3 regions of the Lacipirellula parvula genome follow, and region 1 is predicted to be linked to each of the others. Evidence: riboswitches for the same ligand, from Rfam matches in the RefSeq annotation. Region 1 holds a riboswitch; each other region holds the start of a gene.
The links. Region 1 has a riboswitch for cobalamin ahead of PLANPX_RS25175 (DUF1559 domain-containing protein). Riboswitches for the same ligand answer to the same signal wherever they lie in the genome.
Positions count from the first base shown of each region.

Region 1 (5,470 bases):
TCGACCATTTTGTCGGCCCACGGATCCGCGGCGAAAGCGGGCGCCGCCGGGCAAGCCGCGAGCAGGCTGAGCGCGGCGGCGGTCAACTTCAAGTTCAACTTCATGAGATCTCTCCTTGGTGAAAGTTCAGTGGTGTGGTCTTAAAAGCCCCCGGCTCTGCCGGTGGACGAAGTGCTAGTCAGTTCTGTTCTTGCTACGTCCACCGGCGGAGCCGGTGGCTTGGATGCTTTGCGATACGGGCAGTGCCGGCAACCGTTGCCGCAGCACGTTCCGCGGCGGAGCAGATACGCCTCGGTGAGGACGAATCGGCCCCGCTCAAAATAAAAATCGCGCCCGGCCACGAGCGGCGAGGAACTCGCTGCTGCCGCGGGCGGCGCGGTCATCGTGTCGGGTGCTTCCATGCGAGGGTTCCATGAATTCGATTGATCCGCCGCCGAACCGCCGCAGCTGCGAACGCCATCAGCGCGAGTCCCAGGCTCGTCGGCTCGGGGACCGCTGCGGCGCTGATGGCTGCCGGCGGCGTGGTCGCTTGGCTGAAGGCGTCGCGCCACCACTGCAAATCGGCGGCATCGACCCCGCCGTCGCCGTTGGCGTCGCCTTGGTTCAGCTCAGCCCCAGTCGTGATGCCGTAGCCCCGTTGCCACGCGAGGAAGTCGGCGCCATCGACGCCGCCGTCGCCATTGAAGTCGGCGCTGCCGACGATCGCCGGCGCGGGAGCGGCGAACGGATTGTCGGCAAACTGCTGAAAGCCGGCCTGGTTCACCGCGGGGTGATAGGCCCAGCTCTCCCAGTCGCCATCTTGCAGCACGCGACTGCTCATGCCGACTTGCGAAGCGGTCCACGACCCGCCGGCGAACGGATTGGTGTGCGAGTAGCCATAGTTCCAAAAACCGCGGAACCAACCTTCGTTGTAGTAGTCTGCGGGGTCGACCGCCTGCGCACGATCGGCCGGGCCGCTCACTTGCGCGATCCCCGCTTCATTGAACGTCGTGCCGTCGTCGAGCGCGAACGCGCCGTCGCCGTCGTCATAGCCGAGGCCATAGAGCGACGAACCAAGCCCGCCGCCAAAGCCGCCCGACTTGGCGAACAACCGAGGGTCGGCCGTCACCACGGCATTGAGCAGCGTCTGCCCCGTCGCTGCTCCATCCCAACGAAACCCCCACGCGAGCGTCGTCCGCTCGGTCGTCCCGGTGAGCCACTCGATCGCCACGACGGCGCGGTTGCTTCCTGTGCCGACCCAGAACTCGACGTCGTCGAACGACGCGACCGGTCCCGCGGCCGCCGGCTGCGTGCCGACGCCGATCAACATCGCTGAACAGAGCGACCACCATGCGAGCGCTACGATGAACTGTTGCCGACCACTACGGAGCATGAGCCGCCTCCTCGCCCGCGCGGGTCAGCATGGCGTTCAACACGCGTTGGTCGAGCTGCTCGCTCAAGAAGGCGACGTGCCCGTCGCAGAAGACGGCTTGCGCGCCGCCGGGATGGGGCGAGCCGATTTCGTTCTCCAGTCCTTCGGTCGAATTGATTGGCGTCGACTGCTCTTGAGCAAAGACGTTTTGGCCGTTGATCCACTCGCATTCGACGCGGCGGCGGAGGAGCGACTCGGCGATGGCGACCGTTTGCGACAAGCCGTCGACGATGTCGCGGTAGGCAACTGGCTCGTCGTAGACGAACACGCCGAGCGAACCCGGCTCCAACACTTGGCCGCTGAACCACTCACTCGGATCGATACTGAATGGCGCATCGCGACCGGCGCCTTCGACGCCGTAGATGCCGCCGTAGTCGGTGAACGCCGCGCCGCGCCACAGGTTCGAATCGCTCGCCGTTTCCGGTTGCAGCGTGCTCGGGCAGAGGAAGACGTCGACCTGTTGCGAGGCGGCGGGAAGGTTCGGCGCCTCGTCCGACGGCTTCGTGAAGTCAAGCCGGGCGTGCAGTGCCGTCTGCTCCAGCCACGGCAGCAGTTGGGCGTTCCACGACAGGAAGAGTTGCACCCCCTCTTGCGGCGGCAGGCAGCCAATGCAGCCGGGGGGCAACGTGCGACGCTGCCCCTCGTAGTTGATCGCCGCGAGGCCCTGCTGTTTGAGATTGTTCGCACAGCGACTTCGCCGCGACGCTTCACGGGCCGCTTGCACCGCCGGCAGCAGCAGCGAGACGAGCACCCCGATGATCGCGATCACCACCAGCAGTTCCACCAGCGTGAAGCCGCGCGACGGCGCGTGCGACTCGCGGCGGGTGGCTGGCGGGCAGGGCATGAGCACTTGCGTCCGTCTCATCGTGGGCGAGCCGTGGCTCGATCAATCGCCGACCCTGCGTGGGCGCCAACGAAGATCGCCCAGACAATCGGCGGCAACGATGAAACTATCTCGCCATCCGCCCGTCCCTCGCAGGAGCGAATCGCATTGCTGCATGCAGTGGTAGGTCTTCTGACTCCCAGGCTCGACGAAACTCGCCTTCTCGCCGCATGTAAACCCTGTCGAGGCTTTGAGCCCTCTCAGGGTTCGGACTGGTTGCTTAAGCGACCAGTCCAGCGGCAATGGCTGAAGATGCGTTCGTCGAATCGCGCCTGGTCACAGCGGCGGGGCCGTCCCGGAATCGCACCGGAGTTCCCTGTTGCGTCGGCCGAGCGACACGTGCCCAGCCGACCACCAACGCATGGTGAACCAAACTCAAGGGATCGAGTTTAACGCGCCCCTTCGGGGGGCGTAAAGCAGGGGGCGCAAGTGCTGCGAAGGGAGTGGTTTAGGCGATCCGGTCAGCGGGCGACGGCCGCGGCCCGGCCCGTTTCGGCGCTGTTTGCGCTGACGACCAAATACCCGCCGAGGGCGAGGCCAATGAGCGAAATGAGGAGTGCGAAGATCACCGACCATCGCATCACGCCCGGTTGCGTCCGCTGCGACTTGGCGAGGCCGTGCCAGAACTTCGCGTGCTGCCAGGCCGCGACGCCGATGGCGACCGAGCCAAGCACCACGAGTCCGACGCCGATCCATGTCGACCCGGCATGCGTCGGCGCGTCGGGAGCGTTGCGGACGATCCGCAGAAACAACCCGAACCGCGCGACGACGAACCCCATGCCGACGAGCGTCAGCCCGGTGCGAACCCACGCGAGCAGCGTCCGCTCGGCGGCAAAGTAAATCCGCGGATCGTCAGCTTCAGCCATGGTTACGTGAACCTTCAAGAGAATTGGAACCGCCGATCAACGCCGAAAGACGCAGATGAATGCAGCGTGAGCATCCACCCGCGTCTAACGGCAGCATTCTACCTACTTATTGCTTCGACTGCTTCGTGTCCTCCGTCGTGCTCTTGGGTTCGCCTTCTTCCCTTAGAAGTCAAACTGAGCCCGCGTACCGAAGATGTCAGACTCGGTGTCGTTCCCCACCGGACGGTCGAGGAAGTTGTGGATGTAGTTGAACTCGAACCGCGTGAATCGATTGAGGTACCAGTTCAAGCCGAACGTGAGATCCTGTAAGTGACCGCCTTGGACGAACTTGTCGTTGAGGTCGAGCGTCGAGTAACGGCCAGCGATTTCCCACGCGCCCCAGCTGCCGTTGCCGAAGTTGACGTCGGGGACAACGCGAGTGAAGGCCGCTGTTTTGTGATCGTAGTTGCGACGTTCGCCGGTGAGGACGTAACCGACCTGGGCGTAACCGGCGGGGAACTGCAATTGCGGGCCCGTCGGTTCGTTGAGCATTGCGTACATGTATTCCGATTGGAACACGAGCGAGCCGAAGCCCGCCGCTAGTTCGCCGCCGACGACCTGGTAGCTTTGTGTCGGCAGGAAGCCGGTGTTCACATAGAACGGAATCGGGAAGTCAGTCACGTTGTTGGCGTCGAGTTGCGTGAAGCCGACTTCAGGCGTCGACCGCAGCCGCAGCGTGTTGCCGGCCGGTTCGTTGTAGGTGTAGCTGCCGCCGACGTGCACGACGTTGTTGCACTCGTCGTTGTAGAGCAGCATCGTTTCGCGAGTCGACATGCCGTAGCCGTTGTCGCCGGCGACGTTACCGTACTGGTCGGTGGGGAAGCGGTAGCCCGACCAGGCCCAAGTCGCTTGTTCTTCGAAGGCGGTGTTGAAGAAGCCAACGCCGACTTGGCGGAACGGCACCAGCGCGAAGGCGAGCGACCGTTCCATGAACAGCAGTTCGCGAAAGCTCGTCGCTGGTTCCATGCTGAACGGCTGTTTCCATTGGCCGACTTTGAAGTGGCCGACGCCGGGCAGGTCGGCGACGTCGACCCACACGTCGGTGAAGTTCGGGCGGCCGGGGAACGCGAAATCGTACTCCATGCGGTACTTCACGTTCTCGGCGAGGAAGCCGTTGGCGCCGAGACGAGCGCGGCGGAAGCCGGCGACGTCGCGGGCGTCGCCGACGACGGCTTGGTTGTCGGCCGGCTGATCGAACCAAATGCCGTCGATCTGCGCGGCGCCCGACACGATGATCAGCGGGTACTTCGGCTTCTCGGCGGGCGGCGCCAACCCTGGCGGGCAGGTCGGGCACTCGCCGAGTTGGATGAAGCTCGCAATTGGCACGACGCCGTTGTCGAGCCGCAGGCCATCGGCAATCGACGAGTTCGCCGCCGCGGGCTCAGCCGGTGCGGCGGAGGCCGCACCGTCCACGGTCTCGGCGAGCGGCGTCGTGGGGACGAACGACAGCTCTGTTTCGCTGTCGACAGGCGGCAGCGAAACGAGCGCTTGTTCGAACGATTGGGCGCCGACGGGCGCTTGCAGTGCAAGCGCGACCAACGTCGAAGCGCAGTGGGGCCAGAGACCCCAGGCGGGACGCTTCATTCCTCGATTCCCTTCGAGCAACGGGCGACGGGGCGGGTATAGGGGGTGTTAACACCAAGAAGATCGACGGCGTTAGAAGACGGAGCTTAGGCAATGTGAGAAGCTTTGTGCATCATGCGCTTCAGGGCGATCGATTGCATCGGGGCGGTTTTGTGCGTTCGCGTGCTAGCATCGATTGTGCGATTGAAGTCCACGCTTCAGATCGCAAATCGCCAGGGTGCATGACGCATTTCGCCCTGCGGCCGTTACGCAAAGCCGCGTCCGTTGGTTACGGTTTACGGCGCAACCAACGGACGAACAACATCCCCCGCGCGATTCGTGTAGTAGAGCGCCGACGTCGATCGTTCCAGCGGATTGCCGTCGGCCCAAATGGCGTAGAAATCGGGGTGGGCGTTTACCGGACGCCGCGCGTAGGTCTGGTTGACCTGGCTCCCTTGCGTGACTTGCCGGGTGCGCTGCCACGTCGCCCCTTCGTCGCGGCTGGTCCACAGCACCATCTCGCCGCCGGTGTTAAACGGCTGCGGCCCGGGATCGGTCGGCGCCAGCAGTCGCCACTCGTCGCCTTCGACGTAGAGCGAACCGAAGTCGTAGTTGTGGTCGCTCACGGTGATCGGCCGGCGGCGCCACTCCTCGCCGGTCCAGTGGGCGGTCCACCACTGCCGCTCGCCGTTGGCGGGGCCGGGGGCG
Region 1 is NZ_AP021861.1:6,453,621-6,459,090, reverse strand. It holds gene PLANPX_RS25190 (PEP-CTERM sorting domain-containing protein) at 1-104, opposite strand, end outside; gene PLANPX_RS28540 (DUF5522 domain-containing protein) at 141-383, opposite strand; gene PLANPX_RS25180 (dockerin type I domain-containing protein) at 380-1,372, opposite strand; gene PLANPX_RS25175 (DUF1559 domain-containing protein) at 1,362-2,276, opposite strand; cobalamin riboswitch at 2,399-2,668, opposite strand; gene PLANPX_RS25170 (YidH family protein) at 2,756-3,160, opposite strand; gene PLANPX_RS25165 (OprO/OprP family phosphate-selective porin) at 3,323-4,783, opposite strand; gene PLANPX_RS25160 (BNR-4 repeat-containing protein) at 5,059-5,470, opposite strand, start outside.

Region 2 (5,470 bases), 1.2 Mb from region 1:
GACCGAGGAGCGGCACGGACGCGAACGCCGCTATCACTTCATTCCTGAGCGTCTCGCCCCCGTGCGAGATTGGCTCGCGCTCTACGAGCGGTTTTGGGACGATCGTCTGCAGAAGCTGCAGAATGTGCTCGCGAAGAAGAAGGGCAAACAATGAGCCGTATGATTCGCAAAGAAATCCTGATTCCACAGTCGCGCGAAGAGGTCTGGCAGGCCGTCACCGACAGCGCCACGCTTGCCGAGTGGATGTTCCCCAACGACTTCGCACCGCAAGTCGGCCGGCAGTTTACGTTCGAAGTACCGCCCAATCCCCAGGCGAATTTCGACGGGCTCACTGTTCGCTGCACCGTACTGGAGTGCGAACCTCCCCGCCGGCTCGCGTTTTCGTGGACCGCCGGCGGACTGGTCGACACCCGCGTCTCCTTCGAGCTTGAAGAAGAAGGCGCGGGGACGCGACTGCGGCTCGAACACGCTGGCTTCGACCTCGCGGCGCCATGGGGCGAGCAAGCATTCAAGGGCGCCGAGTACGGGTGGGCGAAGATGCTCAAGCAGCTCGTCGCCATCCTCACGAACACCGACAGCCAAACCTCCGAAGGATCATCCACATGACCCAAAGCACGAAGCGGACGATCCTCCGCTGGATCCACATCGTTTTCAGCGTGCCGATTATCGGCTACGTCTACAGCCCGTTCGAAGAGATTCCCAACTACGCCCCCGCGACGAGATACGTCTTCCTGCCGCTCCTCGTCCTGTCGGGACTGTGGATGTGGAAGGGCCATGTCGTGCGGCGATTGCTTTCCCGCGGTTCGACCAGCGCGGCTGGCGCCTAGCAATCAGGCGAGATCGATCTACCTAGCGTGACAGAGAGAAAATCGCATGGCCAAGAAAACGCCAAAGAAGCCCGCGCCCAAGCGTGCCAGTGCGAAGCCTGCCGCCACAAAACCAAAGCTCCTCTCCGGCGGTAATCCTCAAATCGCCAAGGGCTACGGCGACGAACCGGTGCAGGCCTACATCGCGGCAATGCCAGAGTGGAAGCGCGAGCTCGGCGAACGGCTCGATGCGATCATCACGCGGACGCTGCCCGACGTGGCGAAGGCGGTGAAGTGGAACTCGCCGTTCTATGGCCGCGACGGGGAAGGGTGGTTCCTCAGCTTCCACTGCTTCGCGAAGTACGTGAAAGTCGCGTTCTTCAAAGGCGCCGCGCTGCGGCCGCTGCCGCCGGGCGAGTCGAAGCAGAAGGAGGTGCGGTATCTAGATATCCACGAGGACGACGAGCTTGATGAAGCGCAGTTCGCCAAGTGGGTGAAGCAGGCGAGTAAGTTGCCACTGGAGCGGATGTAATCAATCCACGGAGAAATCATATGGCGAGTAAAGCATCCGATAATCTCGACGATTGGCGAACTGAAACGCTCGAACGGATTCGCGAGCTCATCGCGCAAGCCGCGCCCGATGCGGTCGAAGAAGTAAAATGGCGGAAGCCGTCGAACCCCGCGGGCGTGCCGACTTGGTCGCAAGGCGGGATTCTCTGCACCGGCGAGACGTACAAAGACAAAGTGAAGGTGACGTTCGCCAAGGGGGCGGCGCTCCCCGATCCGAGCGGTCTGTTTAATTCGAGCCTCGACGGCAACGCGCGACGGGCGATCGATTTTTTTGAAGGAGACAAAGTGAAGGCGACCCCGTTCAAGGCGCTCATCCGCGCGGCGGTGAAGTTGAACGCAGGGAAGGCGAAGTAGCGAGACCAGCGCATGTGCGTCACCGGTCAACGGCGCGCAGTCAGCGTGATCGAAAGAGTCGCTCGGTTGTTCGCAGAGCTTAAAACCAAGCTCAAAAAACTTCTCCCCGAACACGCTGGACATCGCTCCCGACCCGCAGTATGTTGACGCCCGTTGCTGGTCGACCACAAGCGATTGTGGTCGCGACAAGAGGGAACCTGGTGCAAATCCAGGGCTGCCCCGCAGCGGTAAGCGGAAACGAACGCCGTCATTAAGCACTGGCTCGCAAGGGCTGGGAAGCGACGGCTAGTAGGTGCCGGAGGACCTTTCGAGGCCCGCCGGCCAGTCCGCAAGTCCGAAGACCTGCCAGCGACTGAGCGGTTCAGAATTACAGGATTGCGATGACCGGATGTCATCGGACTGGGCCGCTTGTCTACCGAACCTTCTCGGGAAAGGACGGTCGAGGATGTTGATATTCTGCTGCGCGCAGTCATTACTCGCTGGCTTCCGCTCGCCGTTGAGCGCTGGCACTCTCGCGACTGCACTCTCGCACGATTCCTCGATCGGCGTTCACCGGTTTGGTTCCGGGAAACCCGCTGTCCCCTATCGGGTCGATAGGGAGAGGAGTCACTCTCATGCTGTGCGCCCCCCACGAATGGATTGTCCGCAAACGCGACGGTCGTCACGTTCCGTTTGAACTCGACCGCATCCGCGGCGCGATCGCCAATGCGTTTCGCGCGGAACTGAACATCGCCGCCAGTGCGCCGCTCGACGACGACGTGGCCGCCGACGTGGCGGGCGTGCTGCAGTCGGTCTCCGACGACGTCTCGCCGCTGGTGAATCAGGGCGAAGGGGTCAGCGTCGAGCGGATTCAAGACATCGTCGAGATGGAGCTGATGGCCCGCGGGCATTATCGCGTCGCGCGGCGGTACATCATCTACCGCGCCGAACACGCCAAAATGAGAGCGATTCGGGGCGAAGCGATCATTCAGGCGCCGCCGACCGTGCAGGTGACGCTCGCCGACGGCAGCCGCGTGCCGTTCGATGCGCGGCGGATTCGCAAGCGGCTCGCCGAAGCGGCGGCCGGCTGGGAAGCGGTGGTCGACGTCGACGAACTTGTCGACGAGGTGCTGCGATCGGTCTTCGACGGGATCTCGATCAACGAGATTTACCGGGCGCAGATTCTGGCCGCACGCTCGCGGATTGAACGCGATCCAGCCTACGACGTCGTCACCTCGCGGCTGATGCGCAACGTTATCTACCAGGAAGCGCTCGGCGAAACGCCCGATGCGCGATCGCTCGACCGGCTCCACCAGCATCAGTTCGAGCACTACATCATCGACGGCATTCGTGCCGGACGGCTGTCGGCGGAGCTGCGCGAGTTCGATATAGAAAAACTCGCCGCGGCGATGAAGCCGGAGCGGGACGCGCAGTTCCATTACCTCGGCCTGCAGGCGATCTACGACCGCTACTTGCTCCACGTGAACGGCCGGCGGATCGAAACGCCGCAGTACTTTTGGATGCGGGTGGCGATGGGCGTCGCGCTGCGGGAAGCGGCCCGCGAAGAGCGGGCGATCGAGTTCTACGAGATTCTGTCGACGTTCCGGTTTACTTCAGCAACGCCGACGTTGTTCAACGCCGGCACGCCGCATCCGCAGCTGAGCTCGTGCTACCTCAGCACCGTAAGCGACGATCTGGGACATATCTTCAAAGTGGTGTCCGACAACGCGCTGCTATCAAAATGGGCCGGCGGGCTCGGGAACGACTGGACGAACATTCGCGCCACCAACTCCCACATCCGCGGCACGAACGGCCGCAGCCAGGGGGTGATTCCGTTCCTGAAGGTGGTGAACGACGCCGCGGTGGCAGTGAACCAAGGCGGCAAGCGGAAGGGCGCCGTCTGCAGCTATCTTGAGACGTGGCATCTCGACGTCGAGGAGTTCCTCGAATTGCGGAAGAACACCGGCGACGATCGCCGCCGCACGCACGACATGCACACGGCCAACTGGATTCCCGACCTGTTCATGAAGCGCGTGCGGCAGAAGGCCGATTGGACGCTCTTCAGCCCCAACGAAGTGAGCGACCTGCACGATTTGTACGGCCGCGAGTTCGAAGCTCGCTACGAGCAGTACGAGCGGATGACCGACGAGGGGGAGATCGAACTCTTCCGCCGCGTCCCCGCCGCCGACTTGTGGCGCAAGATGCTGACGCGGCTGTTCGAAACGGGGCACCCTTGGATCACATTCAAAGATCCGTCGAACATCCGCTCACCGCAAGACCATGTGGGCGTGGTGCATAGCAGCAACCTCTGCACGGAAATTTTGCTGAACACCTCGGCCGACGAAACGGCCGTGTGCAACCTCGGGTCGGTCAACTTGGCAGCGCACATCGTTGACGGGGCGCTCGATCTGGCGAAGCTCGAAGCGACCGTCACCGTCGCGGTGCGGATGCTCGACAACGTGATCGACGTCAACTTTTACCCGACGCCTGAGGCGGCCAACTCGAACCAGCGGCATCGCCCGGTGGGGCTGGGGCTGATGGGTTTTCAGGACGCCCTCTACGCGCTCGGGCTGAGCTACGCCAGCGACGACGCGGTGGCCTTTGCCGACCGAAGCATGGAGGCAATCTCGTACTACGCACTGCTCGCGTCGTCGCAACTCGCGGCGGAGCGAGGCGCCTACCAGAGTTACCCTGGTTCGAAGTGGGATCGCGGGCTGCTGCCGATTGATACGTTGCAACTGCTCGAAGAAGCGCGGGACGTGCCGATTCCGATCGACCGCGCGGGGTGGTTCGATTGGTCGCCGGTCCGCGCGTCGATCGCGGCGCACGGCATGCGGAACAGCAACGTGCTGGCGATCGCGCCGACGGCGACGATCTCGACGATCATTGGCGTCTCGCAATCGATCGAGCCGGCGTACAAGCACCTCTACGCGAAGAGCAACCTCTCGGGCGAGTTCACGCAAGTGAGCGAGCCGCTGGTGGCGGAGCTCAAGCGCCGCGGCCTGTGGGATGGGGCGATGCTCGACGAACTGAAGTACCACGATGGCCAGCTGCAGAACATCGGCCGGATTCCGCTCGAACTGCGGCAACGATTCCTCACGGCGTTTGAAGTGGCGCCGAAGTGGCTCATCGCGTGCGCCGCTCGGCGGCAGAAGTGGATCGACCAAGGGCAGTCGCTCAACCTATATCTCTCCGAACCGAGCGGCCGCAAGATGCACGACATGTACCAGTTGGCGTGGGAGCTGGGGCTCAAGACGACCTACTACCTGCGGACGCTCGCGGCAACGCAGGTCGAAAAGTCGACGCTCGACGTCAATCGGTTCGGCGTGCAGCCGAAGTGGATGAAGAACCGGAGCGCTTCGAGCGACGTCGAGATTCACCGTGAGAGCGAGCCGGTCGCCACGGCGGCGTGCAGCCTCGACGATCCGACGTGCGAAGCCTGCCAGTAAACGGGCTGGCGACTTCCAGTTCCGCTCCATCACATACTTCAAAAATTATCAGCGAAAGCGATTCTCGATATGTTTCTGACTGCCGATGCCCCGAACTCTCTCCCCGCTGCTCCAGCCACTGGCCGCGTCGACGCCCGTGCGAAGCGGCTGATCAACTGCAACGAAGTCGACGTCAACCAGCTGATGCCGCTGAAGTACCGCTGGGCGTGGGAACACTACCTCAACGGGTGCGCGAACCACTGGATGCCGACCGAAGTGCCGATGCACAAAGACATCGAAACGTGGAAGTCGAGCAAGCTGACCGACGATGAA
Region 2 is NZ_AP021861.1:727,888-733,357, reverse strand. It holds gene PLANPX_RS02775 (ArsR/SmtB family transcription factor) at 1-154, shown strand, start outside; gene PLANPX_RS02770 (SRPBCC family protein) at 151-606, shown strand; gene PLANPX_RS02765 (hypothetical protein) at 603-827, shown strand; gene PLANPX_RS02760 (DUF1801 domain-containing protein) at 874-1,338, shown strand; gene PLANPX_RS02755 (DUF1801 domain-containing protein) at 1,359-1,730, shown strand; cobalamin riboswitch at 1,871-2,095, shown strand; gene PLANPX_RS02750 (ribonucleoside-diphosphate reductase subunit alpha) at 2,345-5,158, shown strand; gene PLANPX_RS02745 (ribonucleotide-diphosphate reductase subunit beta) at 5,228-5,470, shown strand, end outside.
Region 2: linked by a shared signal. The riboswitch ahead of PLANPX_RS02750 (ribonucleoside-diphosphate reductase subunit alpha) and the one ahead of PLANPX_RS25175 (DUF1559 domain-containing protein) in region 1 are both predicted to bind cobalamin.

Region 3 (5,470 bases), 2.3 Mb from region 1:
CGCCGGAGTTGAGATACATGCCGATCGCGTTGGCCGCTGAAAGTTGCTGGCCCTGAACGCCGAGCACCGCGTCGAGCGTCGGGTTCACCGGCTTCGTAAAATCGGTTGGCGTCGAGGTCCAGCCGTTGCCGGTGGCGTCGTGCTGCGCGCCGCTCCACTGCGTTCCCTGCGTCGGAAACGCGGTGTCGCCGTACGGACCGTTCGCATAGGTGTACCAATTGACGTTGTCGGGGCTCACCGAGATGACGACCGGCTCGGCGAACAGGCCGCCGACCAGGTTGTACGCCCGCATGTCGCTTGAATCGCTGACAAAGCCGTTGCCGACGTAAAACGAGTTGCCGAAGACGTTCAGATCGATGCCGTACGGGTTAGTCGGATCATCGACGATCGGCTGATCGAATTTAACGGTAATGAAACCGTAGTCGTAGCCGCCGCCGTTCGACTTGCGGCTGAGCGTCGTGATGATTTTGTTGCCGGCGAGATCGCGGTTGTACGCGGGCTCGACGATTTTGATGTGATAAGGCGCCGTGCCAATGACGGGGTCGTTGTTGTTGGCAACGCGGGTTGGCTCGCCAAGGACAGCGAGCGGATCGTTGTAGAGGGCCGCGCCGCCGAAGGCGCCATTGTGGGCGACGAGCGTCGTGGCGTAGGGACTTTGGGCGGCCGCGGTCGAAGCAAGCGCGGCCGCCAGAGTCAGTGCGAGGAAGAACCGCCCTGCCGGCAATCGCCGGCAAGACGGGGTCGTAGAAACTTGCATGGGACTTCCTTGATTGGTTTTGTCCGTGGTCAGTCGTCCGTTGTCAGTTGCTGAGGAAATGCCGCAGCTGGATTGAAATTGTGGGAGGCGTCTCCGACGCCGATTTCGCGCACCACGCCGAAGCGTTCCAGCCGCGCCGCATCGGCGTCGGAGACGCCTCCCACAGAATTGTCGCTACTTGCGTCGGCGAATGGTGAACATCGCCAAGGCGACGGAGGCGGCGAGCGCGAACGCGGCTGGCTCGGGGACTTGGGCGGGCGTCGGCACGGCCGGCGTTCCGCTGTCGCCGGTTGTGAAATCGACGTAGCTCCAGCCATCCCACGAACCGTTGGTCAGTTCGCGACCCGAGAAGCCAAGGCCCGAATAGCCCCACGCCGGGGCGGAGGGGTCGGAGATCCAGTAGCTCCAGTAACCGGTGAACCAACCTTCGCGGTAGTAGTCGTCGCTGTCGGTCGCGGCGCCCGTCTCGACGCCTTCGAAACTCGAAACGAACGAGCCGCCGTCGCCGTCGACGTCGTAGCCGATGCCGAAGGTCGAGTTGCCGAGGCCGCCGCCGAAGGAACTCGCCCGCAGGTAGAGGCGACTATCGCTCCCTGAGTACGTGCCCAACTCTGAGCCGCCGTCGCGTTCACGCACGAGGGTCGTGCCGGCGATCGCGCGAAACATCTGCTCGCCTGTCGCCGTGCCGTCCCATTGGTAGCCCCAGACGTAGCTCGCATTGCCCGTGGGGTAATAGAAGTCGACGACCAGCGCTGCGCGGTTGCTGCCCGTGCCGACCCAGTAGTCGACGTCGCTGAAATCGAACGCGTCGTAAGGGGAGGCCTCGACCGCCATCGGGGCAGCCGTCAGCACCAACAGGGCGATCGCCAAGCAACGCGACCGGCGACGCATCAGCAAACCAAAGGTCCCGGCCGCGGCCACGAGTAGCAGTGTCGCGGGCTCCGGCACGGCGTAGGCAGTTACCGCACCGTTCTGGTAGTAGCCGAGAAGCAACTCGCCGGTGCCGGCGTTGTAATTCCACGTCGGCGGTTGGAGCGAATCGAGCGTCTCCTGCGGGCTGGCGATCTTACGCAGCACGCTTGCCGGCGAGTTCCCATTGATCGGCGGCGCGGCTTGCGGATTGGCCAATGCGTCGGCGACGGCGCTCGCGCTGATCAGTGCTGCGTAGCCTTTGTCGTTCGAACCGCCGAAGAAATCGGCGCCGCCGACGAACATGTTGCCCGAGCCATCGAAACCGAAGGGGTAGGCCGAGAGCAAGTCAGCGACCGGCGTGCCGGTGGCTTCGAAGTTGAGCGGGGTGTTCGTCGCGAGGGCGTTTTGCCAATCGCCGGCGGCGAAGGCTTTGATCCACCCGGTCGAACTGCCGCCCGTGTTGTAACCATAGCCGTTGCCGGTGTAGAGGTTGCCGGCCGCGTCGATCGCAACGCCGGCCGAGGCGCCGCCGATGTTGGTAATCACCGGGGTCATCGTGGCGGTTTGCGTGTCGAGGATCTCGACCCGCGGGCCCGACATGCCATTGGCGATGGCGAGGTAGCGGTTGTCGATCCACTCGCCAGCGAAGTCATCGCCGTTGAAAATGGTGACGCTCGCGGGATTAGCGGTTTCGAAGACGGCAATCGTACCGCCCGCGTTGCTGCCGGCTGCGGCGCGGGTTCCATCAGGCGACACGGCGAGGAAGCCGGGGCCCCAGGACATCAACGAAAAGCCGGGGATGTCGCCGAGCGCGTTGAAGGCGCCGCTCTTGGGAGCCGTCTCGACGGAGACGTTCACGCCATTGAGCAACAGGAGCCGGCCGTCGGGAAGGGCGTCGAACAGGACGTTGCCGCCCGAACTGTCGCCGCCGGCGGGGAGGGTGAAGTTGCGCGTCGGCTGGTAGGCGTCGATGCCGACGGCCTTCGCTTGCGGAGCGGCGTAGCTCGCCGCGAGCGTGAGGGCGCATGCGAGCGCCGCACTGAATCGTAGAAGTCTCGTCATTAGCTGAATTCCAGCTGCGGCTGTGATCGCCGCATGGCCTAATCGCGAGGCCGAGGTGGGCAGGAGCCTGCGCGGGAAGTTCGCTCACGACGAACAGCCAGAAGGGCAAGAACTGGCGAAACGACGTCGACCATCGCCCGCACACAGCGGCACGATGCGACAACAGCGAGTGAAGCCAGGTCCGGCCCGTCCTAAACGCGAAGACGGAAAACGGGCGCCCGACGCCGTAGCGTCGAACGTTTGCTCCCAGGCCGGTCTTCTGGCTTCAGACATCTCGGCCGATCGCCTTCCCATTTCGACAGCAGTCGAAACAGTGGCTTGTTGATCGGCCAATCAAACGTCCATCACAGCGGCGCGTCCGCGTCGGATTCTCACCGACTTCCCTTCGCGGCGACTGGGGAGTCGCCACGGGCTTTCGCCGCCCGAGAGCAGTGGGACAAGATAGCTGGCCGCGGTGGGCTGTGCAAACGGGTGCGGAAGAAGACTAACCGCCAAGGACGCCAAGAGCGCCAAGGAAAATGCAAAAGACTTTCCCGCGAATCACGCGAATGGTCGCGAATAGGAAGAAGGAATCACGATGAATTGAATTCATGCATTATTCGCGCTAATTCGCGGGGACTATTTCACCCCGTATTCCCTTGGCGCTCTTGGCGTCCTTGGCGGTTGCCTTTGCATTTTCCCGCGATCACTCAGCCACGCCGAAGTCGTGGTTGAGGCTCCGCCACACCGAGTGGATGTGGTTCGCGGGGTTGCCGGCGGGGTCGGCTTGGATGTTCACCAGTTCGAGCAGGAACGTCGGGCCCTGGATGCGGTAGGCGTGGCCGACGCCCGGTTTGTCGGCGCCTTGCCAGGCGAAGTGGACGCGGTCGAAGCCCGAGGCGTCGATCTCGGCGAGGCGGGCGGCAGCGAGTTCGGGCGCCTGGTTGTTGCAAAACGCGGCGAGCAGCGAGCGGAGCGTTTCTTTTTGGAGATCGGTGAGCTGCTTGGCGGGAATCCCCTCGGGGGCGGAGCGGGGCGGTTCGGGTTGGCCGGCGGCGCGGTAGTCGGCGGGCGGCTTGTCGGCGATGATCGCCTCGGCACGCTGCGATTGGTCGAGGCTCGTCAGTAAATCGAAGGCGAGTTGCTCTTCTTGGGCCAGCGTTCGCGTACCGACTTCGGGCCCTCCTTCGACGAACGTGATCAGCGTGGCGGGGTTGGCGCCCCAGAAGCTCGGCGTGTCGCCGACGATCGTGCCATCTTGCACTGCGATGTTCTGCGAGAAGTGGTGACCCTCGAAACTCCACCCCCAGGCGCCCACGCCGGCTGGCTCGCCGAAGATGGTGATGAAGTACCGCTCGGGATCGCGGAGCGGCGCGCCCTGCACGTTCTTCTCGCCTTCGCGGAGGTTGTTTTCGAGCGACATGATCTTGAGCGCTTTGTCGTAGCCGTCGTCGCTGAGGCCGGAGTGGAGCAGGGCGAGGGCGAGTTGGCGCTGTTCGGGCGAGAGGACGGCAAACTCGACGCCCTTGCGATCATCCTTCGGAATGTTGTGCCAATCGCGGCGCTGGGGCGAATCGAACGCGACGACGGCTTCGGTGCGCTGCTCAGGCGTGAGCGCGGCGAGAAAGGCGTTGGCGGCGGCGGCCATTCCCTCAGCGCGAGACTGTGCGAGTACGGGGGCAGCGTGGAGTAGCAGAACGACGACGCAGGCGAACTTGGCGGCGAGGTGAACCATGAGGCGATTGCTCGCGAGAATGGAAAAGGGATGACGCGACGCCGGTCAGTGTAACCGGCTGGGGTGGGCGATGCGAACGGCGCAGCAGAGAAGGATGGCAGATACGACAGCTCGTGGATGCGCGCTAATCGCGGGCGGAGAGGCCTATTCAACGACAAGCTACTGAAGCCTCAGAGAAAACAAAACAATGAGGTCCCCTCCCCTTGAGGGGGAGGGTTAGGGAGGGGTGACGGAAGCGGGTACCAGGGTTCCACCCCCTCCCCAGCCCTCCCCAGCCCTCCCCTCAAGGGGGAGGGAGCCACAACATTTCTCTTAACAAGGAGCTCGCTGTTGAATCGGCTTCGAAAGACGGAGCTAGAAGCGCAGCGCGGCGAGCGACTTGATCGGCGGCAGGTCGGCGGCTTGGAACTCGCCGGTTTCTTTGGCTTGCCAAATGCGGCCGGTGGTGACGTCGAAGCCGGTCAGCCAGCCGCCGCCGTGGCAGTAGGTGTCGATGCAGACGAGATGGCCGAGGTTGAGAATCTCGGCCTGCTTGTTCGCCGTGTGGCCGACGACGGCAGTCTTGCCCGAGAGGTGGGCTTCGGGCGTGTGCCACTTCAGCGATTGCCAGCGGAGGTCGCGCCACGGCTGGCGCGTGAGCGGGCGGCTCGCCAGGTAGTTGCCATGGGCGAAGAAGTGGGTGGGGCGTTCGACGACGTCGCCCCAGGTGCGGAGGAACTCGACGTGGTCGGGCTTGATGCCGCCGACGCCGAAGTTCTTGCCGTACGAGTCGAGTGTTTCAGCGCCGCCGTGGACGAGCCACTCTTGGATCGGCATCGTGCCGTCGATTGCGTCGAGCATCATTTGCTCGTGGTTCCCCTGGATGCACTCGACTCGACAGCGCTGACCGAGCGCGATGATCTGGTCGATGCAATCGCGGCTATCGGGGCCGCGGTCGACGACGTCGCCGAGGAAGATCACCGTGTCGTGCGGGGTGAGTTGCAGGCCGTCGAGCAGCGTCTTCAAGGCTGTGTTGCAGCCATGAA
Region 3 is NZ_AP021861.1:4,192,597-4,198,066, forward strand. It holds gene PLANPX_RS16305 (hypothetical protein) at 1-757, opposite strand, end outside; gene PLANPX_RS28260 (hypothetical protein) at 787-921, opposite strand; gene PLANPX_RS16310 (PEP-CTERM sorting domain-containing protein) at 932-2,731, opposite strand; cobalamin riboswitch at 2,963-3,172, opposite strand; gene PLANPX_RS16315 (DUF3500 domain-containing protein) at 3,417-4,445, opposite strand; gene PLANPX_RS16320 (metallophosphoesterase family protein) at 4,800-5,470, opposite strand, start outside.
Region 3: linked by a shared signal. The riboswitch ahead of PLANPX_RS16310 (PEP-CTERM sorting domain-containing protein) and the one ahead of PLANPX_RS25175 (DUF1559 domain-containing protein) in region 1 are both predicted to bind cobalamin.